Regions from separate parts of the Stenotrophomonas sp. STEN225 genome, predicted to be linked through region 2. Evidence: predicted binding sites of a transcription regulator. Region 2 holds the regulator's gene; the other holds the start of a gene.
What was found. Region 2 encodes FliA, which starts transcription of late flagellar genes. Its sites were predicted from a motif close to TAAAGTTTNNCNNNCNNNGGCCGATAA; they were not measured.
Positions count from the first base shown of each region.

Region 1: a site for FliA is predicted at 3,502-3,528, ahead of ACVOJ1_RS18805 (chemotaxis protein CheW). Genes of this name have one in related genera too.

Region 1 covers NZ_JBRRBV010000033.1:51-7,602, reverse strand. Annotated here, with positions in the region: gene ACVOJ1_RS18820 (hypothetical protein) at 1-322, shown strand, start outside; gene ACVOJ1_RS18815 (methyl-accepting chemotaxis protein) at 326-2,518, shown strand; gene ACVOJ1_RS18810 (flagellar brake protein) at 2,660-3,433, shown strand; gene ACVOJ1_RS18805 (chemotaxis protein CheW) at 3,571-4,062, shown strand; gene ACVOJ1_RS18800 (hypothetical protein) at 4,199-4,582, shown strand; gene ACVOJ1_RS18795 (methyl-accepting chemotaxis protein) at 4,685-7,060, shown strand.
Region 2 covers NZ_JBRRBV010000006.1:211,406-231,720, reverse strand. Annotated here, with positions in the region: gene ACVOJ1_RS08685 (chemotaxis protein CheA) at 111-2,120, opposite strand; gene ACVOJ1_RS08680 (response regulator) at 2,165-2,530, opposite strand; gene ACVOJ1_RS08675 (STAS domain-containing protein) at 2,527-2,835, opposite strand; gene ACVOJ1_RS08670 (chemotaxis protein CheW) at 2,953-3,948, opposite strand; gene ACVOJ1_RS08665 (ParA family protein) at 3,945-4,727, opposite strand; gene motD (flagellar motor protein MotD) at 4,732-5,745, opposite strand; gene ACVOJ1_RS08655 (flagellar motor protein) at 5,747-6,487, opposite strand; gene ACVOJ1_RS08650 (chemotaxis protein CheA) at 6,634-8,463, opposite strand; gene ACVOJ1_RS08645 (protein phosphatase CheZ) at 8,466-9,071, opposite strand; gene cheY (chemotaxis response regulator CheY) at 9,071-9,463, opposite strand; gene ACVOJ1_RS08635 (RNA polymerase sigma factor FliA) at 9,521-10,264, opposite strand; gene ACVOJ1_RS08630 (MinD/ParA family ATP-binding protein) at 10,261-11,148, opposite strand; gene flhF (flagellar biosynthesis GTPase FlhF) at 11,135-12,787, opposite strand; gene flhA (flagellar biosynthesis protein FlhA) at 12,933-15,038, opposite strand; gene flhB (flagellar biosynthesis protein FlhB) at 15,035-16,165, opposite strand; gene ACVOJ1_RS08610 (CocE/NonD family hydrolase) at 16,250-18,484, opposite strand; gene ACVOJ1_RS08605 (putative bifunctional diguanylate cyclase/phosphodiesterase) at 18,557-20,315, opposite strand, start outside.

The sequences.
Region 1 (7,552 bases), on a different contig from region 2:
CGCGGACGTGCTGGCGCAGCTGTCGCCCGCCGTGCTTGCCGCCAGCCATCAGCATCCCCTGCTGCTGCGGCAGTCCATCGTGTGTGGCTGCGCACCACCGGCGCGCACACCCGACGGCATCGACCTGCGGGAGGCTCGCACGCCGCTGCCCTTCGAATGGTTGGTGCTGTACCAGCAGCGCCTTGTCTATGCCGGGCCCTCCCTTCTCGACGCGGGCTGCGGCGGCCGTCCGCTCGCAGCCGCTCCACTGGTTGCGGGGCTGCTGCGCAATGCACAGGCACCCGTGATCCTTTCCCATCATTGCCCATGCCACAAGGAGTAGCGCATGCATGCCTCCACCCGTAATACCGCCGCGCCGACCGGTCAGCCGACACCGCCTTACCTGCGCACGCTGGCCGCGGGTGCCGACCGCCTGTTCCTGCTGGTCAGTGCAGGGCTGGTCCTGGCCTCGCTGGCACTGGCCGTGCGCCATGGTCAATGGACACCGTGGCTGCTGGTCGCACTGCCCGCGCTGCTGGTCAGCGCGGTGCAGATCCACCTGCAGCCCGGCAGCCGCCTCAGCCGCTGCACGACAGCGCTGGCGTGGATGGTGCTGTCGGCCACCTTGATCCACCAGACGCACGGACAGCTGGAGACCCACTTCACGGTCATCGTGCTGATCGCACTGCTGCTGTACTACCGCGACTGGCTGCCGATCGTGGTGGCCGCCGTGGCGATCGCCGTGCATCACGTGCTGTTCTTCGCCCTGCAGACGCGCGGCCTGCCGTACCCGGTATTCGCCGCCGGCAGTGGTCTGGGCGTGCTGGTCCTGCACGCTCTGTACGTCACCATCGAGGCCGGCCTGCTGTCGGTGATGGCCGTCCAGATGCGCCGCCAGCTTCTGCTGCTCGGCCACGACCCGCAGCAACTGGCACACCTGGCACGCGGCCTGGCCGACGACCAGCCCCTGCCCGAGGCGCTGCATGCCAGCCAGTTCCCGCAGGACTCGCTGGCCGCCGCCCTGGTCCAAGCCAGCACCCGGCTGCTGCAGCGCCGCCAGCGCGAGCTGGCGGCCAGTGGCGAATCGCTGCGCATCCGCAGCGCGCTGGACGATGTCACCACCAACGTGATGATCGCCGACCGTGACCGCAACATCGTCTTCGTCAACCGTCCACTGCAGAAAATGCTGGCCGCCGCCGAAGCCGACCTGCGCCGTGACCTGCCGCAGTTCAGCGCCGCCGACCTGCTGGGCCGCAACATCGACATCTTCCACCGCAATCCGGCCCACCAGGCCACCCTGCTCGACCGCCTCACCGGCACCTACCGCACGCAGATCCGCGTCGGCGGCCGGGCCCTGCAGCTGATCGTCAATCCGATCATCGGCGACGACGAACAGCGCCAGGGATTCGTGGTGGAGTGGGCCGACCGCACAGCCGAGATCGAGGTCGAAGAAGAACTCGGCCATATCGTCGATGCCGCCGCGCAGGGCGACTTCAGCGGCCGCGTCGGCACCGCCGGCAAGGAAGGCTTCTTCCTGCAGCTGGCGGAACGCCTCAACGGCCTGCTGGATGCCAACGCACGCAGCATCGAGCAGATCTCGCAGCTGCTGTCCTCGCTCTCGCGCGGCGATCTCACCGTGCAGATGCAGGGCGACTTCCACGGCGTTTACGCCCGCATCCGCGACGATGCCAACACCACCATCGCCGAGCTGACCCGCATCGTCGGCAGCATCCAGGCAGCCTCCAGCCGCCTCACCGGCGCCGCCGCCGGACTGGCGCAGGGCAACGGCCACCTGGCCAGCCGTACCGAACAGCAGGCGGCCAGCCTGGAGGAAACCGCCGCCACCATGGAGGAGTTGACCGCGACGGTGCGCCAGAACGCGGGACATGCGCGGCAGGCCAACCAGCTGGCCACCGATGCGGCCGACATCGCCGGCGAGGGGCGCACGGTCGTCGGCCAGGTGGTCACCACCATGTCCGCCATTGAAGCCTCCTCGAAGAAGATCGCCGAGATCATCAGCGTCATCGACGGCATCGCCTTCCAGACCAACATCCTGGCCCTCAATGCCGCGGTCGAAGCCGCCCGTGCCGGTGAGCAGGGCCGCGGCTTTGCCGTGGTCGCCAGCGAAGTGCGCACCCTCGCCCAACGCTCGGCGGGTGCTGCCAAGGAGATCAAGGGCCTGATCGACGCCTCTGTCGGCAAGGTCAGCGATGGCGCCGCACTGGTGCAACAGGCCGGCAGCACCATGCAGCGGGTCGTGGCCGCGGTGCAGCAGGTGAACCAGATCATGGGCGAGATCTCCTCCGCCTCGCAGGAACAGAGCATGGGCATCGAGCAGGTGAACCAGAGCATCGCGCAGATGGACGCCAGCACCCGCCAGAACGCCACGCTGGTGGAGGCGTCCACCGCGGCCACCCACGGCATGGCCGAACAGGCACAGCTGCTGGCGGCCGCGGTAGCGCGCTTCCACCTGCACGGAGGGGACGACAATCGGGCGGTGATGCAGCGTGTGCGGCAGATCGCCGGTATCGAGGAATGATGCCTTCGGCCCATTCCTTCGATCCCGGCCCGGCCGATGGAAGGTGATGAAACTCACACTTCATAATCCGGCGCGGTGGCCGATATCCCCATCGAGCCACGCGCCGGCGCGCGCAGGCGCCCGCCCCTGACCACAGATTCCATGTCCGACGGCAACGACACAGCAGTGCACGATGTCCATGCGGCCGACGCCGCGGATGAACGCTTCCTGGTCCGTAATCCGCGCCAGCTGCGGCAGCTGCTGCGCTCGCTGATCGAGCAGCGCTCCCTGATAAACGCGCATATCGACGGCCGTGATCGCTCGTTCCCGACCGCGCTGTTGGAACTGGACGAAGACGAGGACGTGCTGCTGATCGATGGCAGCCCGCAGGAGGCGTCCAACCGGGCAGCCGAGCAGGCCGATCATGTGCTGTGTTTCGCCCAGCTTGAGCGCGTGCTGGTGCGCTTCCGTCTGCATGGGCTGCAGCGCGTGGACAACGACGGCCACGTCGCCTTCCGCGCTGCGCTGCCAGAGGAACTGATGCATCTGCAGCGGCGCGAACTGTACCGGCTGGAAACCCCCATCACCGACTCGCCCCAGCTGCTGCTGCCGGCTGCGGACGGACGCCCCGAGGCGTTGTCGATGCGCGTGGTGGACATCAGCGGCGGTGGCCTTGCCGTCGCGGTGCCCAGCGACTGCGCCGTGTTCGGCCTGCAGCAGCGCTACGCGGCGGTGCTGTCGCTGTCGGATGGGCCGGATCTGGATATCGAGCTGGTGGTCTGCAACCTGCTGCCGCAGCGCCAGCCCAACGGTACCGAAATCAAGCGCGTGGGGATGCGCTTCGACAGCCTGCCTCGCGGTGGCGACAGCGCCATCCAGCGCTACATCTTCCGGATCGACCGCCAGCGCAAGGCACGCCGGAACGGAGAGATGTAGCTGGCGCCGGCCGTGGCCTGGCGCCATCCGGTCCTCACCAGACGGGAATGTCCTGTCACGGCCCTGCCTAAAGTCCCCCCGCGCGGGGCCGATATCGAGCCTGACACCGGGACTTCCGGCAGAACCAGGACCCCTCGATGAACGACCAGACCCGCTCCGCCGCCAGCGCCGGCGGCGAATTCCTCAGCTTCACGCTCGGCGCCGAGCATTACGGCGTGGATATCCTCAAGGTGCAGGAAATCCGCGGCTACGATGCCGTCACCCGGGTGCCGGACGCACCGGATTACATCAAGGGCGTAATCAACCTGCGCGGAACCATCGTGCCGGTGATCGACCTGCGCCTGAAGCTGCGCCTGGAGAACGCGCGCTACGACGCCTTTACCGTGATGATCGTGCTCAATGTCGATGACCGCGTGGTCGGCATCGTGGTGGACAGCGTCTCGGACGTCATCCCGCTGTCGTCCGAACAGATCCGCCCGACCCCTGAGTTCGGCGCTGCGGTCGATACCCGGTTCATCTCGGGCATCGGCACCCAGGACGACCGCATGCTGATCCTGCTGGACATCGAGACCCTGCTGGACAGCGCGGACATGGGCCAGCCGGCCCTGCTCGAGGACGCCGCCGCCTGAGTCTGCGTACCGCTTCACGTTGCTGTCACGAAACCCTTCAGTTCCCTGCGGCGGTGCCGATAGGGGGACAGAGGCCGGCCGCGCGGGAACGCGTACCACCGGCAAAAAACCATCACCCTCCCGGAGAACCACCCCGATGAAGTCCCTGCTCGCGCTCGTTTCGGCTGCCGCCCTGGCCACCACCGCGTCGTCCGCCCTCGCCCAGTCCTCGGACATGATCCCGCCGGAACTGGCCCCGCGCTCGGTGGGCAAGGACGGCATGGTCTGCGGCAAGGTCGAGAAGGCCCGCTTCGCCGAAGGTTCCGAAGGCCAGCCGACGTTCCTGTACATGGGCGGCGCTTTCCCGCGCCACACCTTCTCGGCGCGCATCGCCGGTGAAAACCGCAGCAAGTTCTCGTTCCCGCTGGAAACGCTGGAAGGCAAGACCGTGTGTGTGATCGGCAAGATCCAGCGTGATGCCTCGCGCGCCGAGATCGAAGTCAGCTCGCCGGCCGGCCTGAAGCTGGCCAACATCAAGTAATCCGCTGTCCGTCGCAGTCACGCCGGTCCTGGTGCCGGCGTGGCCGCCGCCGCAACCGGGCCCGATGCCCGTGCGCGTCTGCCTTAGGAGATCGCAACGCCCATGCCTTGGATCAACAACCTGAAACTGATGCCGAAGCTGATGGTGACCTTCGGCGTCATCCTGCTGGTGATGCTGCTGCAGGGCATCGTCGCCTATCGTGGCCTGCATTCGCTGAACAACGTCACCACCGAGTTGGCCGGATCGCGCATGGAAAGCATCCGCCTGGCCGGCGAGATGCGCGGCATGCTCGGCGAGTACCGCAACAGTGCCTACCAGCAGCTGATCCGTGCCAGCGATGACGTCAAGGCCGACGCGCGCAAGCAGGCTGCCGCGCTGCGTACCAGCATGGACAGTTCCATCAAGGACTATCCGAAGCTGGTGGACAACGCCCAGCAGAAGAAGCTGTTCGACACCTTCGCCAAGGACTGGAAGGACGCACTGGCCTCCTACGACAGCGTCACCGAGATGCTGGAACTGGACCTGCCGGACGACGCCATCGATACCTTCGTCGGCGAGACCCGCACCAAGCACCGCAAGGCCGCCGCGGCGCTGGAAGCCCTGATTGCCGAAGACAACCGCCTCGCACGCGCCTCGCGCGAACAGGCCGAATCCACCTATGCCGCTTCGTCCGTCCTGACCGTGATCGCCCTGCTGGGTGGCGCCGCGCTCGGCCTGGTGCTGGTGTGGCTGTTCGCCCGCGCCCTCGTCGGCAGCGTGCGTGGTGCCGTCTCGGTGGCCAATGATGTCGCCGGCGGCAAGCTCGACGGTCACATCGATGTCAGCCGCCAGGATGAAGTGGGCGAACTGATGCAGGCCATGCAGCGCATGCAGCGTGATCTGCGTGAGCGCATCGAGACCGACCAGGCCATCGCCCGTGAGAACCTGCGCATCCGGACCGCGCTGGATTACAGTTCGACCGGCGTCTACCTGACCGATGCCAACAACACCATCGTCTACAGCAACCGTGCCCTGCAGCAGACGTTGAGCCAGTACCAGGACGATGTGCGCCGCGACCTGCCTGACTTCGATGCGCAGGACTCGCTGATCGGCAAGCCGGTCACGGTGCTGGAACACCGTGGCGAGATGGACCCGTCCCTGCTGGCGAACCTCAAGCAGCACGGCGTGGCCCGCCGCCCGATGCAGTACGGCGATGCCCAGTTCGCCCAGGTCGTGTCGACCATCCGCAACGAGGACGGCGACACCGTCGGCTGCGTGGTGGAATGGCGTGACCGTACCCAGGAAGCGCAGGTCGAGGCCGAAGTGGCCCGGGTGATCGCCCGCGCCGCCGCCGGCGACCTGTCCGGCCGGATCGAAACCAGCGACAAGGAAGGCTTCTTCCTGCAGCTGGCCCAGCAGATCAACGGCCTGCTCGACGCCAACGCCGGCAGCATCGAACAGATTTCCGGCCTGCTCGCCGCGCTGTCGCAGGGTGACCTCACCGTGCGCATGCATGGCGACTACCAGGGCGTATTCGCACGCATGCGTGACGATGCCAATGCCACTGCCGCGCAGCTGAGCGAGATCGTCACCCGCATCAAGCAGTCCAGCCGGGCAATCAGTACTGCCGCCGGCGAGATCGCCTCCGGCAACAACGACCTGTCGCGCCGTACCGAACAGCAGGCCGCCAACCTGGAAGAAACTGCCGCCTCGATGGAGGAGCTGACCTCCACCGTGCGCCAGAACGCCGAGCACGCCCGCCAGGCCAACCAGCTCGCCATCGGTGCCCATGGCGTCGCCTCCCAGGGCGGCGAAGTGGTCGGCCAGGTGGTCACCACCATGTCCGCCATCGAAGCTTCCTCGAAGAAGATCGCCGAGATCATCAGCGTCATCGACGGCATCGCCTTCCAGACCAACATCCTGGCCCTCAACGCCGCGGTCGAGGCCGCCCGTGCCGGTGAACAGGGCCGCGGCTTTGCGGTGGTCGCCAGCGAAGTGCGCACCCTCGCCCAGCGTTCGGCCGCTGCCGCCAAGGAGATCAAGGGCCTGATCGACGACTCGGTGGGCAAGGTCGCCGATGGTTCTGCGCTGGTGCACAAGGCCGGGGCCACCATGGGCGAGATCGTCGCCTCGGTGCAGCGCGTAACCGACATCATGGCCGAGATTTCCGCGGCCTCGCAGGAACAGAGCGCCGGCATCGAGCAGGTCAACCAGACCGTGGTGCAGATGGACGAGACCACCCAGCAGAATGCCGCGCTGGTGGAGGAAGCCACCGCCGCTGCGCGGGCCATGGAGGAACAGGCAGGCCATCTGAGTGAAGCGGTGTCCATCTTCGTGCTCGATGAAGCCGAAACCGTGGTCGCGCCCCGCGTCGCCGCCCCCGCCCCGCGCACCGCTGCACCCGCCGCCCCGGCGCCGGCTGCACCGCCGGCCCGCCGCAGCAGCGGCGGTCGCCCGATGGCCGCGGAACTGGCCGACGGAGACTGGCAGGAGTTCTGATTCCTGCCTGACCTGACGCACGACAACGCCCTGGCCCTGCGCCGGGGCGTTTTCGTTTAAGGGGCATCTGATTGTCCAGCCAACGGCGAAGCCCCTCGGAGTGGCCGCGGAGAGCTGCGGATTTCCTTCGTTTGGGCCAGGAGGGTGGGTCGCGCAGGGGACGCCGTGAATACGTCCCTGTAGGCTCGGGCGCGCCATCCATGGCGCTTACGCCCCTGCGCAGCCCACCCACCCGGCCACGGACAGGTTCCTGCGGCTGCCAGCCACGAAAGACAGAACAAAATCAAAGGCAAGAGCCGGTCGCTTCGCTCTTCACTGCCCGATTCCCTAGTTTTACTGGTTGCCGGCCAGCGGCCGGCACTGCCGTGAAGCATCCGCGAGCAAGCGCATGGTTCCGGGATTCGGGCGGAACGCGCTGGCGCGCGGTCGGCGGCCAACGGCGGAGCCCCCTCGTGGCTGGGGGGGTGGTCGCTTACAGCGGTTTTCTGGGGG
Region 2 (20,315 bases):
GAGTTCACGAAATGGAGCGGGAGGCGCACACTCGCCTTGCTACCGGGCTGCACACAAACGAAAGCCGCCGCCCGTGTGGGGCGGCGGCCCTGGATCACCTGCGCTCGGACTCAGGCGGCCTGCGGCACGCGCAGCGAGCGCACCAGCCCACCGATGTCGACGATCAGTGCAACGCGGCCATCGCCGAGGATGGTGGCGCCGGACACGCCGCCGATACGCCGGTAGTTGTTCTCGATGTTCTTGACCACGACCTGCTGCTGACCGACCAGTTCGTCCACTTCCAGTGCGATCTTCTGCCCGTCGCCTTCCACCACCACCACCAGCGATTCGCTGCCGGGCATGCGGGCGCCGTACCCGTAGTACTCGCTGAGGGACAGGATCGGCAGGTACTCGCCACGCACGCGCAGCACGCGCCCTTCGCCGGCCATGCTGCGGATGTCCTCCGGCTGCGGCTGCAGGGCTTCCAGCACATAGGCCAGCGGCAGGATCAACGTCTCGCCCGCCACCGCCACGGTCATGCCGTCGAGGATGGCCAGGGTCAGCGGCAGCCGGATCAGGGTACGCGTTCCAGTGCCCAGGCTGCTTTCGATCTGTACTTCACCGCCCAGTGCCTGGATGTTGCGACGGACGACGTCCATGCCCACGCCGCGCCCGGAGAGATCGGTGACGGCGTCGGCGGTGGAGAAGCCCGGTTGGAAGATCAGGTCCCAGACCTGCGAGTCGGTGGGATTGTCGGGCACGCTCAGGCCGCGTTCGGCCGCCTTGGCGAGGATCCTGGCGCGATCCAGGCCGCGTCCGTCGTCGCTGACTTCGATGACGATGTGGCCTCCCTGGTGCGACGCCGCCAGGGTGATGGTGCCGGTCTCGTCCTTGCCTGCGCCCTTGCGCACGTCCGGCATTTCCAGCCCGTGGTCGATGGAGTTGCGGACCAGGTGGACGAGCGGATCGGCGATCTTCTCGATCAGGCCCTTGTCCAGTTCGGTGCCTTCACCGATGGTGCGCAGGCGGACCTGCTTGCCGAGGCGGGTGGAGAGGTCGCGGACCAGGCGCGGGAAGCGGCGGAACACGGCGTCGACCGGCAGCATGCGCACGCCGATGACGGCTTCCTGCAGGTCGCGGGTGTTGCGTTCGAGCTGATCCAGGCCGGCGAACAGGCTCTCGGCAAGCACCGGATCCAGCGCATGCGAGACCTGCTTGAGCATGGCCTGGGTGATGACCAGTTCACCGACCAGATTGATCAGCGCGTCCACCTTGTCGACACTGACGCGGATCGAGGTTTCCGCATCCTGGCTGGTGCCAGGGGTGCCACTGGCGGCAGGGGCGGCGGCAACGGGGGGTACTGCAGCAACGGGCGTGGAAGGGGCGTTGGCTGTTGTATCGGGGGCGCGGGTGGCCAGGCTTGGCGGCGCGGCCGGACGGATGTCCAGTTCGCAGTCGTCCAGCACCCACGCAAAGGTGTCTTCGATCTTGCTGCGCGGCACCTTGCCGACCAGGCCGAGGTCCCACGCAAGATGGGCTTCGAGAGGGTCAAGCTGGGCGAAGCCGGGCAGGCGTTCGAGCCGCGCAGCGACCTGCAGCGAGCCGAGATGTTCCAGTTCGCGGATGATGCGCAGCGGGTCATTGCCGCTCATGAACAGTGAGGGCGCGGGGGTGAAGCCGATCTGCCAGGCTTCGGGCGTATCGTCCACCGGTGCTGCGGCGGCAGCCGCGGCCGGGGCGCTGGCTGCCGGCTGGCCGGACAGCACTGCCTCCAGCCGCGCCTTCACCGCGGCGACGGCCGCCGGATCGGCCGCCTGGCCGTGCTCGGCCTCGCGCAGCAGGGCGCGCAGCACATCCACGGACGACAGCATCGCATCGACCGCGTGGCCTTCCAGCGCGCGCTTGCCGGCGCGCAGTTCGTCCAGCAGCGTTTCCAGTACGTGGGTGAGCGCGGCGATGGCATCGAAGCCGAACGTACCGGCACCGCCCTTGATGGAGTGGGCGGCGCGGAATACCGAGTTGATGATCTCCGCGTCCTGCTGCCCCGACTCCAGGGCCAGCAGGCCGGCCTCCATCGCGTCGAGGCCTTCGCGGCTCTCTTCGAAGAAGGTGGCGTGGAAGCGTTGCAGGTCCATGCTCATGCAGTGGTGATCCGGAAGCGAAGAAGGGGAGCGGTGCGGGGCTATCAGCCCAGCACTTTCTGCACGGTGGCGACCAGCTGTTCCGGGTTGAACGGCTTGACCAGCCAGCCGGTGGCGCCGGCGGCCTTGCCTTCGGACTTCTTGTCGGCGGCGGACTCGGTGGTCAGCATCAGCAGCGGCGTGAACTTGTAGTCCGGCAGCTGGCGCAGCTCGCGGATCAGCGCAATGCCGTCCATGTTCGGCATGTTGACGTCGGTGACCACCGCGTTGAAGCGCTGTCCCTTCGCGCGGCCGAGCGCGACCGCGCCGTCTTCAGCTTCTTCGACGGCAAAACCGGCCGAGGTGAGGGCGAAGGACACCATCTGGCGCATCGACGCCGAATCGTCCACCACCAAGATACGTGCGCTCATGCAGCGTTCTCCACAGATTTCAGGTTGTCATGGGGTACGTCCAGGCCCAGGGCCTGGGTGACGCCCAGCAGGCGCGCGGCGTCACGGAAGGTTGCAGTGCAACCGTGGAAGCCGGTGTCCAGGCCCGCCTCGCGGCGTGCCTGCACGAATGCACACAGCACCTGCACGGCGGCGGTGTGGACGCGGCCGACCTGGCTTGCATCCAGGGTCAGCTCGCCAACCTGCGCTACCAGCGGGGCGAGGCGGTTCTTGAGCTCGGTGCTGGTCTCGATGCCGAGATCCTCACCCAGTTCGACAGTGCTCATCGTTGCTCCGGACAAACGGTTCCGTCATCCATATCGGCACCCGCCAGGGGTTCTTTAGGGGGCGGTGAGGCCCTGCGTGCCCGTTCCGACGGGCCCGGGCAACGCGTGGCCCCCGCCTCAGTTGAGCAGGCGGGTGGCGTCGAGCAGGATCATCGGCCGTTGGCTGACGCGGGCCACACCACGGAAGAGGTCGTTGGAGATCTGGCAGATGCGGGCGGTATCCGGTGGCTCGATCTGCGAATCAGTGAGATTGGCGACGTCTTCCACGGCCGAGACGCGCAGGCCGATGGTCTCGCCGTCTTCCTCCAGCACCACGATGCGGGTCTGTGCGTCGTCCTCGGCCGCCGCTGCGCCCAGGTGCAGCCCAAGGTCCATCACGGGCACCACCTGGCCGCGCAGGTTCATGATCCCCAGCATCGCCGGCGCAGTGCCGCGCAGCGGCAGCAGGGGTACCGGCAGTACCACCTCCTGCACTTTCAGCAGTTCCAGTGCATAGGCCTGGCTGCCACAGCGCATCCGCAGCCAGCGCGAGGTGCGCTCGTTCGCGCGGCGGTGCTGCGGATGCGGGCTGTTGGCGGGCCGATGGGCCTGCGCCTGCAGTTCCTGCCAGCTGGCAGGGCGGCTGGCGGCGGGTGCTTCGAGGGCGACACGCGGCGGTGCAGCCGCTACCGGCGGCGCAGCGGCGGGTGCCGGGGGCACGATCCGCGCGGGCGCCACCGGATCCACCCCTTCGCCGCTGGCGGCGGCCTCGAAGGCAGCCTGCAGCGCGGGGCTGTCGGTGTGGGCCAGCAACGGGCTTTCCGCGCCGTCGGTCTCGTAGATCACCTCATCGGGCAGATCGTCCCAGGTCGGCTGGCGTTCGGCAGCGGCCGGTGCAGCGGACTGGCTGGCGGCCTCGAAGGCGGCCGCCAGAGCGGCGTCATCCATGGGCACCACGTCGCTGCTGCCGGTTTCGTAGATGACCTCTGCCGGCAGGTCGTCCCAGGTCGGCTCGCGTTCGGCGATCGCCGCCGGAAGCACCGTGTTGCCTGCATCGGGGCTGGCCGCCACCGGGGCGATCGCTTCGCCCAGCAGCTCGTCCAGATAGTCGTCCAGCACACCGGTGGTGTTCATGCGGCCTGCTCCAGCGCGCGCGCATCCTCGCCAAGGATCCAGTTCAGCGCGCGACGGTAGGCCGCGAGCCCGCGGCCGGGATAGTCCTCGCCGACGCTCGGCAGGGTCAGGCCGGCCGCGTTGCTGACCCGCGTGTCGATCGGAATCGCATCCTCCCAGACGCGTGCGCCGTGACGGTCCTGCATGCTGCGCAGTGATTCGTTGCCGGTGCGGGTGCGGCGGTCGAACAGGGTGGGCAGGATCGAGATCGGCAGCGGGCGCCGGCGCGAGCGCTCGACCATCTCACCGGTGCGCACCATGCCGTCCAGCCCGTGCAGTGCCAGCGGCTCGGCCTGCGTCGGAATGATCAGGCGGTCCGCTGCCGCGAGCGCATTGATCATCAGCAGGCCGAGTGTGGGCGCGCAGTCCAGCAGGATGTAGTCGTGCTGGCCCTGGTGCCGTGCCAGCGCGTTCTGCAGCGCCAGGCCAAGGCCCGGCTGGTTGGCGCTGCGGCGCTCCAGCGTGGCCAGTGCCGGCTGTGCACAGACGTAGTCCAGGCCGCTGACGCTGCTGGTGTGGCAAAGGCTGGACAGCTCGGCCGGAGGTGCGCCGAACAGCTCAAGTACGCCGGTCGGTGGCGGGTCCACCGGCACGCCGAAGGCGCGGCTGAGCGAGGCGTGGGGATCAAGATCGATCAGCAGCACGCGATGGCCCTGCGTGGCCAGGTTGCGACCGAGGGCCAGGGTGGTCGTCGTCTTGCCGACTCCGCCCTTCTGGTTGGCGACTGCCCAGATGCGCATGGGTTTACTCCTTCATTGCCGGGGGAGCGGCGGCGCCGACACGGCTGCCAGCCGGCACCGGTGGCAACTGCACCGGTGCGATGGGGGACGGGGAGGGCACTGTGGCGGGTGTTGCCGCAGGCCCGGCGGACGGGTCGGCCGCGCCGTTGGCGGCGTTCAGGCGCTGGCCCAGCGGGTCGACCGAGTGCGAGGTGTCGGCCAGGATGATGACCATCACCCTCCGGTTGCGGTTGCGACCCTGCGCACTGTCGTTGTCCTCGCGCGGGCGGAACTGGCCGTAGCCGACCATGGCCAGACGCGAAGGCTGCAGGCCCTGGTCGGCGAACAGGTGGACCACGCTGGCGGCCCGCGCGGCCGACAGTTCCCAATTGGAGGGGAAGGTGGCGGTGGCGATCGGCACATTGTCGGTGTGGCCTTCCACCCGCACGCTGTTGGGTACGTCGCGCAGCACACCGGCCAGGCTGGACAGCGTCCCGCGCGCGTGCACGTCCAGCGCCGCCGAGCCGGTCGGGAACAGGATGTCGCTGTTGATCTCCACTTCGATCCACAGCTCGGTGCGGCGCACGCTGATCATGCCGCGCTCGATCAGCGGCGACAGCGCGGCGGTCAACCGGTCGGCGATGCTGCTGAGCTGGCGCTCGGCACGGGCGATCTGCTGCTGGTCGTGCACCGAGACCGGCATGCGCATCTGCGAGGCCATGGCCGGCAGCAGGGTAGGGTCGTGCGAGGGTGCCGGTGCGGACGGGCCGATCTTGGTGCCGGACTTGATCACCGAAGGACTGTCCCAGCCGCCCCCCTGCACCTGCTTGTTGCCGACCTGCACCGGATTGATGGTGCGCGGCGCGCCACCAAAGGCATCGGTGAGCGCATCGGCCATGATCCGGTACTTGCCTTCGTTGATCGAGGAGATCGCATACATCACCACGAAGAAGGCCAGCAGCAGCGTCATCAGATCGGCATAGGGGATCGCCCATGCTTCATGGTTGGCGTGCTCTTCGTGGTGTCTGCGGCGGGCCATGTCAGTGCAGGAAGCCGGACAGGTTGGTTTCGATGTTCCGCGGGTTCTCGCCCTGCGCGATCGAGATCAGGCCTTCGATGACCATCTCGCGGTCGCGGCTGTTGTGGGCGATCACTCCCTTCAGCTTGGCGGCGATCGGCAGGAACAGCAGGTTGGCCGACGCGATGCCGTAGATGGTGGCGGTGAAGGCGGCGGCGATGCCATGCCCCAGCTTGCTGGGGTCGGCCAGGTTCTTCATGACGGCGATCAGGCCCAGCACCGCACCGATGATGCCCAGCGTCGGCGCATAGATGCCCATGCCCTCGAAGACCTTGGCAGCGGCCTGGTCACGGTGTTCCTGGCTGCCCAGCTCGATCTCCAGCATGTGCCGGATCGATTCGGGCTCGACGCCGTCGACCAGCAGCTGCAGGCCTTTGCGCAGGAACGGATCCTGCTGCGCTTCCACCTGCGCTTCCAGGCCCAGCAGGCCCTGGCGGCGGGCGATGTTGCTCCACTCGACGATCTGCTGGATCAGCTCGCGACGATCGCTGTGCGGCGGGCGCACGACCCAGCGCACGATCCGGAAGGCATGCCTGAATACGGCGGGTGCGGTGTGCAGCAGGATCGCGGCGATGGTGCCGACGATGACGATCACGAACGCCGCAGGCGACCACAGGGACGCCAGTCCGGCGCCCTTGAGGATGCTGCCGCCGACCAGCGAGGCCAGGGCGAGAAAGAGTCCGATGAGGCTGAGTCTATCCATGGGTCCGGTATCGGCGTGTGTGAATGGGACTTGAGACACCGGTCGATCGCGTACAGACGGTAGTCACAGTTTCTGGTTCGCCGGGCATGGCCCGGCGCTATCGCGCGAGGCCGTTTCCGGTAGCGCCGGGCCATGCCCGGCGAGCGTCATCGCAGGCCATCCACGTCGAGGATGAGGGCCATCCGGCCATCACCGATCAGCGTCGCACCGGCGTAGCCGCGCAGGCCGCGCAGGGCCTTCGGCAATGGCTTGATGACCACTTCCTCGCGCCCACGGACCTGGTCCACGACCAGGCCGAAGCGCGCCTCGCCGGCCTGCAGCACCACGATGGTGAGCAGCGCCGAGGCGGCGGGCGTCACATCCAGCCACTGGCGCAGATCGACCAGCGGCAGGGTGTGCGAGCGACGATCCAGCACCGCCCGGCCATCGAACCAGCCCAGCGAGGTGCGCGGTGCATGCAGCACTTCCATCACGCGCGCCAGCGGCAGCGCATAGACGTCCTCGCCGGCCTGCACCAGCAGGGTTGGCAGGATCGCCAGGGTCAGCGGCACGCGGATCAGGAAGCGGCTGCCCCGGCCCAGTTCCGACTGGATCTGGATCTGCCCACTGAGCTCGCGGATGCGCGACTGCACCACATCCATGCCGACGCCGCGGCCGGAGATGTCGGTCACCTGCTGCTTGGTGGAGAAGCCGGGCAGGAACACCAGGTGCAGACATTCCTCGCTGCTCAGCCGGGCCGCCGCCTCCGGGTCGATCAAGCCCTTTTCGCGTGCTTTCGCGCGCAGTTTTTCCGGATCGATGCCGGCGCCATCGTCCTGCACCTCGATGCTGACGTAGTCGCCTTCCTGCTGGGCCGACAGACGCACGTGGCCCATGCGTGGCTTGCCCTGTGCTTCGCGCAGATCGGGCATCTCCACACCATGGTCGATGGCGTTGCGGACCAGGTGCACCAGCGGGTCGGCCAGGGCCTCGACCAGGTTGCGGTCAAGCTCGGTTTCGGCGCCGACCAGCTCCAGGTCCACTTCCTTCTTCAGCGAGCGGGCGACATCGCGGGCGACCTTGGGGAAGCGCGAGAACACCTTGCCGACCGGTTGCATGCGCGTGCGCATCACTGCCGACTGCAGGCGCGCGGTGGCGATGTCCAGGGTCGACACGGCGCGGTCCAGTTCCTCGTCGCGCAGGCGCGCACGCAGGGTCTTGAGCCGGTTGCGCGACAGCACCAGCTCGCCGATCAGGTTGACGATCGCATCCAGCCGCTTGGTATCCACGCGCACGGTGTGCTCGGCCTCGGCCACCGGTTTGTTGGCGGGGGGCTTGGCCGCGGCGGCCGCCGGGCGCGGTGCGGGCAGTGCAGGCGCCGCCGCCGGGGCAGCCACGGGTTTCGCGCCGGGGGCGGCGCCGCCGTGCAGCTGGTCCAGCAGGGCTTCGAACTCATCCTCGCTGATCAGGCCATCGTCGGCGTTGGCCGGCGTCGCCACTGCGGTGGGGGCGTTGCTGCCGTGCAGCTGATCGAGCAGGGCCTCGAACTCGTCGTCGGTGATCAGGTCGCCGGCGGCGGGCGCGGCCGCTGCGGGCGCGGCGGCGGCCGGCGCAGCAGTGCCGTGCACGTCGAACTGGGCGATCAGGTCCGGCGGGGCATAGCCGGGTTCGTTGCCGGAAGACACGGCATCCAGCATCGATTGCAGGTAGTCCAGGGATTGCTGTGCGGCATCGAAGTGATGCGGCTGCAGCACCGCCTGGCCAGCGCGGGCGGCGCCCAGTGCCTCTTCGGCGGCATGGCACAGCTCGACCATGGCGGTGATGCCGAGGAAGCCGGCGCCGCCCTTGAGCGTGTGATAGCCACGGAACACGGCGTTGAGCTGGTCGGCGTCCTGCGGCGCCTGTTCCAGCGACACCAGCTGTTCGCCGAGGCGATCCAGGATCTCCTGTGCCTCGATGATGAAATCGGCGGTGATGTCGTCGGATACCGCGCTCATGCTTACAGTCCCAGGTCCGACAACAGGTCGTCGGCGTCGTTCTGAGAGACCGCGTGGCGGTCCAGTCCCTTCAGTGCCGGTCCGGCCAGCGCCGGATCGGTGCGATGCTGCTCCGGTGGCAGGCCCAGCGCGCCAAAGCCTTCGTGCACGCGGCGGACGATGCCGACCACGCGACGGATGATCTGTCCGGTCAGGTCCTGATAGCTCTGGGTCAGGGCAATCTCGGTCAGGTTGTGGCGGATGCGTTCCAGCTGCGCATCCTGCCCCGGCTGCAGGCCTTCGGCGCGCAGCTGTTCGGTGAGGCTGCGGCACTCTTCGGCCAGGTCCAGGGTGCGGTGCGTGGCCTGTTCGGTCATCGCCACCACATGGTCCAGGCGCGCGCAGGCGTCGTCCAGCTCGCCCGCCTCGCTGGGGACGGTCGGCAGTTCGCCCAGGGCCTGGCCCAGTTCGCGGGCCAGCCGTGACAGGCCGCTCATCATCGGCTGCGTGCGTGCGGCCACCAGGGCGTCGATGCGCTGGCGCCAGGCGCTCTCGTCGCCGGATTCGAGCGCGTCGAGGGCTTCCTGCAGGCGCAGGGCGAGGGCGTTCTTGTCGACCGTGGCGTCCATCAGGCGCTGGCCGCCAGGCGTTCGAAGATCTTGCCCAGTTTCTCTTCCAGCGTCTGCGCGGTGAACGGCTTGATGATGTAGCCGTTCACGCCGCTCTGCGCCGCTTCGATGATCTGCTCGCGCTTGGCCTCGGCGGTGACCATCAGGACCGGCAGGGTCTTGAGCTTGGCATCGGCGCGGATCGCCTTGAGCAGCTCGATGCCGGTCATCACCGGCATGTTCCAGTCGGTGACCACGAAGTCGAACGGCTGGCTCTGCAGCATCGACAGTGCGGCATGCCCGTCCTCGGCTTCGGCGGTGTTGGTGAAGCCCAGATCGCCCAGCAGATTCTTGACGATGCGACGCATGGTCGAGAAGTCGTCGACGATCAGGATGCGCATGTTCTTGTTCAAAGCGGAGTTCCTTTGTTGTTCAGTCGCCCGCGGTGGCCGTGGCCGCCGCAGGCATGTTCATTCTTCAAGCCCGGCATCCGCGGCCTCGAAGATCTTCAGCCGGCCGCGCAGGCGCAGCACGGCCTGGCCGTGGATCTGGCAGACGCGCGATTCGCTCACGCCGAGCACCGCGCCGATCTCCTTCAGGTTCAGCTCCTGCTCGTAGTACAGCGAGAGCACCAGCTGTTCGCGTTCGGGCAGATGGCCGATGGCCTTGCCCAGTTCGCGGCCGAATTCGCCACGTTCCAGGACCTGCTGCGGTGTCGGTCCGCCCTGGGCGACGGTGTCCAGTTCGCCCTGGTCTTCGATGCGCGATTCCAGGCTCAGCACCTGGCCGCGCGAGGCGTCCTCCATCAGCCGCAGGTATTCGGGCAGTGGCATGTCCATGGCCGCCGCCACCTCGGTGGCACTGGCTGCACGGCCCGTGGTCTGCTCCAGGCGGCGGATGGTGGCGGCCGCATCGCGGGCGCGCCGATGCACCGAGCGCGGTACCCAGTCGCCACGGCGGATCTCGTCGATCATCGAGCCGCGGATGCGGATCGAGGCATAGGTCTCGAACGAGGCACCCTGGTCGGCGTCGTAGCTGCGCGAGGCTTCGATCAGGCCCATCATGCCGGCCTGGATCAGGTCGTCCACTTCGACGCTGGCCGGCAGGCGTGCGGCCAGGTGATGGGCGATGCGCCGCACCAGGTCCGAGTGCTGGGCGATGACCTCGGTCGCCGCCGAGCGCTGGACTTCCCTGTACTGGGCCGCGCCTTTCATGCTGCCACCCCGCGTTGCTTGAGGATGCGCTCGAGGAAGAATTCAACGCCACCGCGTGGCTCGGTGGGGGCCTGCCAGCGGGCGGTGCGACGGGCGATCTCGGTGATCGCCAGCGCCGCCGGGCTGGATGGATAGGCCTTCACCACCGGCTGCTGGCGCTGCACCGACAGGCGCAGCCAGTCATCCTGCGGCACGCAGCCCAGGTAGTTCAGCGAGACATCGGCAAGGAACTTCTCGCAGACCCGGGTCAGCTTTTCATACAGCACGCGGCCCTCGTTGGGGTCGCGCACCATGTTGGCCACCACCTGGATGCGGTCCACGCCGCGCTCGCGCGACAGCACCTTGATCAGTGCGTAGGCGTCTGTGATCGAGGCCGGTTCGTCGCAGACCACGACAACCGTGTCCTGTGCGGCCTGGCAGAAGGTCAGCACGCCGTCGGTGATGCCGGCGGCGGTGTCCACCACCATGATGTCCAGCTCGCGTTCCAGTTCGGAGAACACGTTCACCAGGCCGATGTGCTCGGCCGGGGCCAGCTCGGCCATGTGCCGCCGACCGGACGCGGCCGGCACCACCAGCACACCGTTCGGACCTTCGACGATCACGTCTTCCAGCGAGCAGCGGCCGGCGACCAGATCCGCCAGGGTGTGGGTGGGATTCAGCCCCAGGATCACGTCGATGTTGGCCAGGCCCAGGTCGGCGTCGAGCAGCAGCGTGCGCTTGCCCATGCCGGCCAGCGCCACGGCCAGGTTGGCCGAGACGTTGGTCTTGCCGACGCCGCCCTTGCCGCCGGTCACGGCGATGGTGCGCACAGGGCCGAGCGGCTCGCTTCGGGTGGCCGACAGCGGGAAGGTCTTGGTCAGCTTGGCGTACTCACGCGACGGCATGGTTCAACTCCGGGTTGCAGGGCATATCGGCCGCTCGGCGCAAATCTTCAAGGCGAAGTACAAGATTGGCCGCGCTGGCCCGGTGCAGGTCGTCCGGAACGTCCTGGCCATCGGTCACCCAGGTGATCGGCAGCGCGTGGTCCACCGCCACTGACAGGGCGTTGCCGAAGCGGCCGGTCTCATCCAGCTTGCTCAGCACCAGGCCCTGCAGGTTGGCCGCGCCGAAGCGGCGCACCACCTCGTCCATGTCGCCAAAGCTGGTATTGGCCGGCAGCACCAGCAGAGTGCGGACCTGGCGGGCGGCACGCAGCCACTGCAGCTGCGCGGCCAGGGCGCGGTCACGCGGGCCCAGGCCGGCGGTATCGATCAGCACCAGCTTGTAGTCCTTCAGCCGCTCCAGCAGCTGGTCCAGGTCGGTACCGCTGTTGGCTTCATGCACCGCGATGCCGAGCTGGCGGCCATAGCCGTACAGCTGCTCGCGGGCACCGATGCGCAGCGTGTCGGTGGTGACCAGGGCCACATCGCGCGGCGCGTGCTTCTCGGCGAAGCGCGAGGCGAGCTTGGCGATGGTGGTGGTCTTGCCGGCCCCGGTTGGACCGACCAGAGCGATCACGCCGCCTTCTTCCAGCGGATCGACCGGCGCGATCGGCAGCCTGCGCGAGATCAGGCCCAGCATCAGCCCGCGGCCCCGGTGGGCTTCGGTATCCAGCGGTATCTGCATGGCCACATCGCGGGCCAGCCCGGCATCGAATCCGTACTCGTCCATCAGGTCCAGGGCGGTCGCCCGCACCGGGCAGCCGCGCAGGCGCTCGTCGGTGAAGCGGTTCATCTCGCGCTCGATGACCTGGCGCATGCCGGCCACTTCGTGGCGCAGCTGGCGGATCTCGGCATCGTCCTGTGCAACCACCGTCAGTACCGGCGCCGGGGCAAGGAGCGGCGCCGGCGCCGGCGCGGTCTCCGCTTCAGCGGCAGCGGCAGGGGCTGGCGTGGTCTCGGCAACGTCCTGCGCGTACGGCGGCTCGGGGTGCACGGACTCGGCCTGCGCAGTGGCCGCAGTGGTGATCGGCAGCGGCGGCGGCAGCACTGCCGGCGCGGGGGATTCGTGATGCTCGTCCTGCGGCGGGTCGATCAGGAAACGGGCGCGGTTGGCGGGCGCCGGTGCGGGAGCCACGACGGCGCTCGCGAACGGCGCGAAGATCTGCTCCGGCAGTGCCGGATCGTTGACGGTGGCACGCGCCAGGGTGGCAGCGAAGCCGGAACTGCCGCGGGTGGGCACGATCTCGTCCGCACTGTCCAGGGTGCGGCCGGTGGCACCGACGGCCGCGCGGGCGAGGGCGGCCACGGCCGATGTGGTGGCCGTCACCGGCTGCTGGGCAGGTGTCGCGGAGCGGCGACGGGTGACCGCGGCGATCACTGCATCCGCGGCGGTGCGCGGTTTCGGCGGCGGCGGAGCTACGTCGCGCCGCGAGGCTTCCAGCGCGCGTTGCACCGCGCTCTCGTCATAGTTGGCTGCGGCGACGATCTCGACGCCTTCCTCGATCCGGCGGTTGGACAGGATCACAGCGTCGGGACCATGTTCCTTGCGCACCAGGTTCATGGCCGAGCGCATGTCGGCGGCGACGAATCGTTTGATTTTCATGCTGTGGTCACGGGACGGGGACGGCGGGGTGGTGGTGGGAGAACGCGGGTGGTCGGTGGTCTGCACGGAACGGGTTCCCCTTGGCATCTGTCTGTTGCGGTGGTTCGAAGGTGGTGTCTGTTTTCTGACGCATCGGTGGGCGGCGTCAGCTGATCGTTCCGACCAGCTTCAGGCGCTTGTCCTCCGGCACTTCGCTGTACGCCAGTACCGACAGCGACGGAACGCTGTGACGGACCAGGCGTGCCAACGCGGCACGTACCGGGCCGGGAACCAGCACGACCGCGGGCTCGTTGCGGGCTTCCTGCTTGCTGACACATTCGGCCAGACTCTGATGCAGTCGCTCGGCAAGCCCGGGTTCCAGCGCGGCGCCGTTGCCCTGCGTGGACTCCTGCAAGACACGTTCCAATTGCGGGTTGAGGGTGAACACCGGCAGCTCCGCCGACATTCCGGCGATCTCCTGCACGATGAAGCGGCCGAGCGCGGTGCGCACTGCGGCGGTGAGCGTGGCCGGGTCCTGGCTGGACGGCGCGTGCTCCACCAGTGCTTCGGCGATCTTGCGCAGCTGGCGGATCGGAATGCGTTCCACCAGCAGGTTCTGCAGCACCCGCACCACGGCCGACAACGGCAGCGCCTTGGGCGTCAGATCTTCGACGAGCTTGGGTGCGCTCTTGGCGAGGTTGGCCAGCAGGTGCTGCACCTCTTCGTGGCCCAGCAGCTCCGGCGCATGCTCGCGGATCAGGTGGGAAAGATGGGTGGCGACCACGGTGGCCGGGTCGACCACGGTGTAGCCCATGGTTTCGGCCTGGGCGCGCTGGTGCGGCTGGATCCAGGTAGCGTCCAGGCCGAAGGCGGGATCCTTGCCGGCGATGCCGTCCAGCGGGCCGAGCGCACTGCCGGGGTCCAGCGCCAGTTCGCGGTCGGGATGGATCTCGGCGGTTGCCACCGGCACGCCATGCACCAGCACGCGGTAGCCGTTGGCCGGCAGTTCCAGGTTGTCGCGGATGTGCACGGATGGAATCAGGAATCCCACGTCCTGGGTCAGCTTGCGCCGCACACCCTTGATGCGTGCCATGAGTTCGCCGCCCTGATTGCTGTCCACCAGCGGAATCAGCCGGTAACCGACCTCCAGCCCCAGCGGGTCGACCGGGCGCAGTTCGTCCCAGCTCAGTTCCGCGGTGGGGGCCGGCGCCGCCGGTCGGCCCAGCGCACTGACCGCGCCGGGGTCGCTGCCGGCAGCGTCGCTCGGGGCCGGGGCCTGTCCCTTCCGGTACAGCTTCCAGGCGATGAAGCCGAGAATGGAGGCAAGCGTCAGGAAAGCGACGTTGGGCATGCCGGGCACCAGGCCGACCAGGCCGATGATGCCGGCCGTGATGGCCAGGGCACGGTACTGGCCGAACACCTGGCCGGTCATCGCCTGTGCCATGTCCTGCGAGCGCGAGGCACGGGTGACCAGCATCGCCACTGCGCTGGAAACCAGCAGGGCCGGCAGCTGCGCCACCAGACCGTCACCGATGGACAGCAGGGTGTAGGTCGCAGCGGCATCGCCGAACGGCATGCCATGCTGCAGCACGCCCACGGCGAGGCCACCGAGCATGTTGATGAACAGGATCAGGATGCCGGCAATCGCATCACCCCGGATGAACTTGCTGGCGCCGTCCATCGCGCCATAGAAGTCGGCTTCCTCGCGGACCTCCTCGCGGCGCAGCTTGGCTTCTTCGCGCGTCAGCAGGCCGGCGTTGAGATCGGCATCGATGGCCATCTGCTTGCCGGGCATGGCGTCGAGGATGAAGCGCGCGGTCACTTCCGAGACACGGCCGGCGCCCTTGGTGATGACCACGAAGTTGATGATGGTCAGGATGGCGAACACCACGATGCCGACCGCATAGTTGCCGCCGATCACGAATTCACCGAACGCGGCGATGACCTTGCCGGCCGCGTCGTGGCCGTTCTGGCCATTGAGCAGAATGACGCGGGTGGAGGCCACGTTCAGCGCCAGCCGCAGCATGGTGGTGACCAGCAGCACGATCGGGAAGATGGTGAAATCCAGCGGGCGCTTCACGTACACCACCGCCAGCAGCACCATCAGCGAGATGGCGATGTTGAAGGTGAACAGCGCATCGAGCACGGGCGCCGCCAGCGGCACCACCACCATCGCCAGCAGCGCCAGCACGATCAGCGGTGCGCCGAGGCCTTGGCGGATCATCTCCAGCAGCCGGCGGGTGTTGAATCCGGACGAGGCCTGCGCGCTCATGCCCGGCCTCCCTTGCCGAATTCATCCACCTCGATGTGCGGGGCGCCCGGCATCGGGCCGGTGCGCCAGGCGCGCAGCTGGTAGACGTAGGACAGGACCTGGGCCACGGCCGAATACAGTCTCACGGGGATTTCCTTTCCGAGTTGGCCTTCCCGATACAAGGCGCGTGCCAAAGGCGGGGCGGAGACGATGGCGACCTTGTTGCCATCGGCGACTTCACGGATGCGCAGGGCGGTCTCGTCCACGCCCAGCGCCACCACGGTGGGCGCGTTCATGGCGCCGCCCTCGTACTTCAGGGCCACGGCGTAGTGGGTCGGGTTGACCACCACCACGTCCGCGGTGGGCACCGCTTCCATCATCCGGCGGTTGGCCATCTGCTGCTGGAGCTGGCGGATGCGGCCCTTCACCTCCGGGCTGCCTTCGCTTTCCTTCATTTCCCGCCGCAGTTCCTCGCGGGTCATCTTCAGCTTGCGCATCCAGTTCCAGCGCTGGTACGGCGCGTCGATCGCCGCCAGCACCAGCATTGCCCCGGCGGTGGCCAGCAGCAGTCGCAGGGTGAAGCCCAGGCCATCGGTGATGGCGGTTTCCAGTGGGTGGTGGATCAACCCGCGCAGGGTGTCGAAGCCGCTCCACACCACCAGTCCGGCGGCGACGCCCACGAACGCCACGCGCAGCAGTGACTTGGTGAATTCAGCGATGGCTTCCGGCCCGTACAGACGTTTGAGGCCGGCCAGCGGGTTCAGCCGATTGATGTCGGGCATCATCGCTTTGGCCGACCAGCGCAATCCGCCCATCACCAGCGGGGCGACGAAGCTGGCCAGCAGGCAGACCAGCACCAGCGGGGTGATCACCAGCATGAACTGCAGCAGCAGGTCGCCAAAGTGGCCGAACAGTTCCTTCGGGTTCTGCCGCAGCCCCTGCTCGGGACTCAACGCCTGTTTCATCCATTGCGTGGCACCACGGCCGATCGAGCCGCCCATGGCCATCACCGCCAGCACGCCGCCACCGAACACCGCGGCGGTCCCCAGTTCGCGGGAACGCGGCAGGTTGCCCTGTTCCCGGGCCTCGCGCAGGCGTTTTTCGGTGGGTTGTTCGGTCTTTTCGCCGGCGGATTCGTTCTCGGACATCACGGGCACTGCGGCAGGGGATGCCGGGCTGCCTGCAAGAACTGTTCCGCGGCGCGTGGTTCACCGCCGGGGCAACGCCCGACGCTAGCCGGGCAGGGCCGGCCGCAGCGGGATGCTCAGCGTGCTGTCGCTGTGCCAGTCCACCTGCAGGGGCTCACCGGCATCGGCGGCTGACTCGTCGCTGACATCGCGTCCGGTGCCGTGGTTCACCTGGTGCATGGCGTCCTTGAGCACGTCCACCTTCACCAGCAGTCGGCTGCCCGCGCCCACACGGCGGGCGACCATGCGGGTGCGATCGAAGGGCAGGTCGGTCCATCGCCCCGGCACCAGCAGCTGCCGCGCGGTCGGGTCGCGTACGTGGCTGGCCCGGCCGACGTAGTAGGACAGCTGCATCCGGCGCCCATCGGGCAGCAGCTCGTACAGGGTGACCGTGAAGTCCATGTCGCGCTTGTTGATGCGGACCTTCAGATCGCCCGAGAAGCGTCCGATCAGGTCCATCGGTGCTGGGAAGGGCTCGGAGAGGAAGGTCAGTGCCGTGTCCGGCTCGTCCCCGGCGGCCACGATCGGGAACGGATAGTAGCCATGCCGGACCTCCGTGCGGTCAGCGAGGTCCACCGTCTGCCGCAGCGTTCCCGGCGTTGGCCGCTGTTCCTGCAACGGGTGATGGTCGCCCTCAGCGGATGCCGACAGGTAGTACGTGCGATGGCCGCCCGCAGCGGCATCAAGGGTGGCTGCATGCCCCCAGGTGTTGCTGCCCATCAGCTGGAAGTTGACCTGGTCGGCCAGAAGCGCCGGGCGCGGGGCACCGCGAAGTACGTGGTCCAGCCACTGGAAGGTCAGCGCAGGCGTATCGAACTGCGCGACCGGGTCCACCGTGTAGCCGCGCAGCTGCATCGGCTTGCTGGCGGCCTGCGCACCGCCGTGGTCATACGGCCCGATCAGCAGGACATGATCGGCGTCCGGCCGGTAGCGCATGTGATCGGTGAAGTACTGCAACGCGGAAATCTGGCCGTCGTCGTAGTAGCCGGTAATGGTCAGCACCGGAATGCGGATGTCCCTGAAGTCTTCGGCGTACGGCACCATGGCCTGCCAGTAACCATCATAGGCCGGGTGGGCGAGCCAGCGCTGCAGCCAGGGATTGGGGGTGCCATCGATCTGGTCGATCTGCCGGTACGGCCGGCCGGAGGCATACCAGCGGCCGGGCAGCTGTGACCACCGGTCCTGCTGCCCGTAGGTGTCGGTATCCAGCATCGGGCCATTGGCCACGTAGAAGGCCCAGCCGTAGTTGGCGCTGAGGAATACGTTGTTCTCCATCGGCAGGCCCTGGCCCGGAATGGCAGCCACGTAGGGCACGATGGTCTTCAGTGCCGGATGGTGATGGCGCGCTGCCGCCCATGCGGTGAATCCTTCATAGCTGCCGCCATACATGGCGACCCGACCGTCGCTCCAGGGCTGGCGGCTGACCCAGTCGATCGCGGCATTGGCGTCCACCCCGTCGTGTTCGTAGGGGGCGATGGTGCCGGTACCCTGACCTTTTCCGCGTGCGTCGACCACGATGCCGGCGTAGCCGTGGGCTGCGGCCAGCAGCATCTTCAGACGGTTCTTGGGCGGGTCGGTGTAGATGGTGAACAGCATGGCCGTCGGCAGCGGCGCGGACGCGCTGCGGGGCCGTGCCAGCTGTGCGGACAGCACCACCCCTTCGGCCACGGGGATACGCACTCCGCTGTCGATCACGAAGCGGCGTTGCTGTTCTGCGTCAAGCAGTGCAGGGGCGAGTGCCGCAGCCAGGGTCTGCGCGCGCAACACAGCCTGCAGGCGCACCAGCTCCAGCGCGGCTGACTGCGGCACGGTGGCGGCATCGGCCTGTGCCGCAAGCGCCTGCGTCAGCTGCGCCTGTACCGCAGCGGGAGGCAAGGCAAGCGCTGCATCGGCCTGCACGGCGGCAACATCATCCAGGCCAGCAAAGGCCGAATGGAAGGCGCGCGAATACGCTTCCGCATCCCGCGCGCCAGTGCTTGCCAGCAGCATCGGCATCCAGCGCTGGGCCGCCGCGCCATCGCCGGCAGCGGCCAGCGTCGCGCGCAGCTTCTCGATCATGGCGCGTGCCTCGGCGTAGCGACCCGTGGCCAGCAGCGCATGGCAGCGCTGTGCATCGGTCAGCGTTGCCGACTGCAACAGCTCCGTACCCAGCGCCTGCAGTGCCGTATCCACCTGTGCTGGCGGCGCATCGCGGGGCAGCGACCACCGCAGATCGCTGGCGGCCACGCGGGTGCAGGTGAGCGCCAGCAGCAGGCCAGCAAGAAGAGCGCGTAAGGTCACGGGGTGTTCCTTGCAATGGCGGGCGCGTGGCCATCATACGGTGGGTGGCCGCCCGCCGCGGAGAGTCCGACGTTACCCCGGCGGGGCCGGTGGGGGCGGGGTCTGCGCCAGCTCCACCCGTGGCCGCGGCAGGTCGTGCAGTTGCATGAAACGGCCCGCATCGACCGGGCGGCCGAGCAGGTAGCCCTGCAGGTAATCGCACCCCAGCCGCTCAAGGTAGGCACGCTGGGCAGCCGTTTCCACGCCCTCGGCAACAATGTCCATGTCCAGTGCATGGCCCAGCGCCACGATCGCCGATACGATCACCACGTCCTCCGCGCTGTGTTCGAGATCGCGCACGAAGGCGTGGTCGATCTTGATCTCGGTGGCCGGCAGGCGCTTGAGGTACAGCAGACTGGAGTAGCCGGTGCCGAAATCGTCGATGGAGATGCCGACCCCCAGCACCGACAACGCCTGCAGCAGCCGCAAACTGGTGTCGGTGTCGCGCATCACGGTGCTTTCGGTGATCTCCAGCACCAGGTTGCGCGGCGTGATGCGATGCCGCTCGATCACGTCGCGCACATCGCGCAGCAGGTGCGGCGAGCTGAACTGGACCGGCGACAGGTTGACCGATATCGACCAGCCCTCGTGGCCGGCGTCGTGCCAGTGCCGCAGTTGCAGGCACGCCTGGTCCAGCGCCCAGCGGCCGATCTCGTTGATCGCGCCGCTGCGCTCGGCCAGGCGGATGAAGCGATCCGGTGGAATCAGGCCCTGTTCCGGATGACGCCAGCGGATCAGCGCCTCGGCGCCGGCGACCTTCTGGGTGGCCACGCGGATCTTCGGCTGGTAGTGCAGGAACAGCTGTTCGCTGCCGATCGCCCTGCGCAGGTCGGCCAGCAGGCGGAACTGCTGTTCGGCGCTGTCGTTCATCCAATCCGCAAACAGGACAAAGGAGTTTCGGCCGGATTCCTTGGCCTGGTACATCGCAGCGTCGGCGAAGGCCATCAGCTGGCGTTCGCTGGCGGCGTGGTCGGGGCAGATGGCGATGCCGATGCTGGCAGTCACCTGCAGTTCGTTGTCGGGCAGCAGCGGGCCGCCTCCCACCGCCTGCAGGATGCGCCGGGCCAGGGTCGGCAGGTCCTCGTCATGGTCGATGCGCACCACCAGCACGAACTCGTCGCCGCCGAGCCGCGCCAGCAGGTCGTTCGGCCGCAGCAGCTGGCGGGTGCGCTCGGCGACGGCCACCAGCAGGGCATCGCCGGCCTGGTGGCCATAGGCATCGTTGACCTGCTTGAAGCCATCCAGGTCCATGAACATCACCGCGAAGCGGCTGCCGCCCTGTTCGGCTTCGGCCAGTGACTGCACGATGCGCCGTTGCAGCAGCAGCCTGTTCGGAAGGCGGGTCAAGGGGTCGTGCAGCGCGGCCTGGGTCAATTCCTCCTGCGCATCCGTCAGCGAGGTGCTCAGCATCGCGTTGCGAAGGCGCAGCAGCTGCGCTTCCACCCGCTGGTCCAGCCAGGACACCACCAGCACCACCGCCAGGATCGCGACGGTCAGCACCACCACCAGCATCGCCAGCCAGGTGCTCTGCAGGCCATCGCCCACTGCAGCGCCGCAGATGCTGCCCTGTGGAAAGCGTGCGGCGGCCATGCCGGTGTAGTGCATGCCCACGATGGCCAGACCGAGCAGGCCGGCGGCGGCCAGCCGGTCACCGACCCGGGTGCGCTGCGCGCGCAGGCGGAAGGCGACGTAGAGGGCGGTCCAGGATGCAGCGACCGCAACCAGCAGCGACAGCAGCAGCCAGCCCGTGTGGTAGTCGATGCCGGGTTGCATGCGCATCGCGGCCATGCCG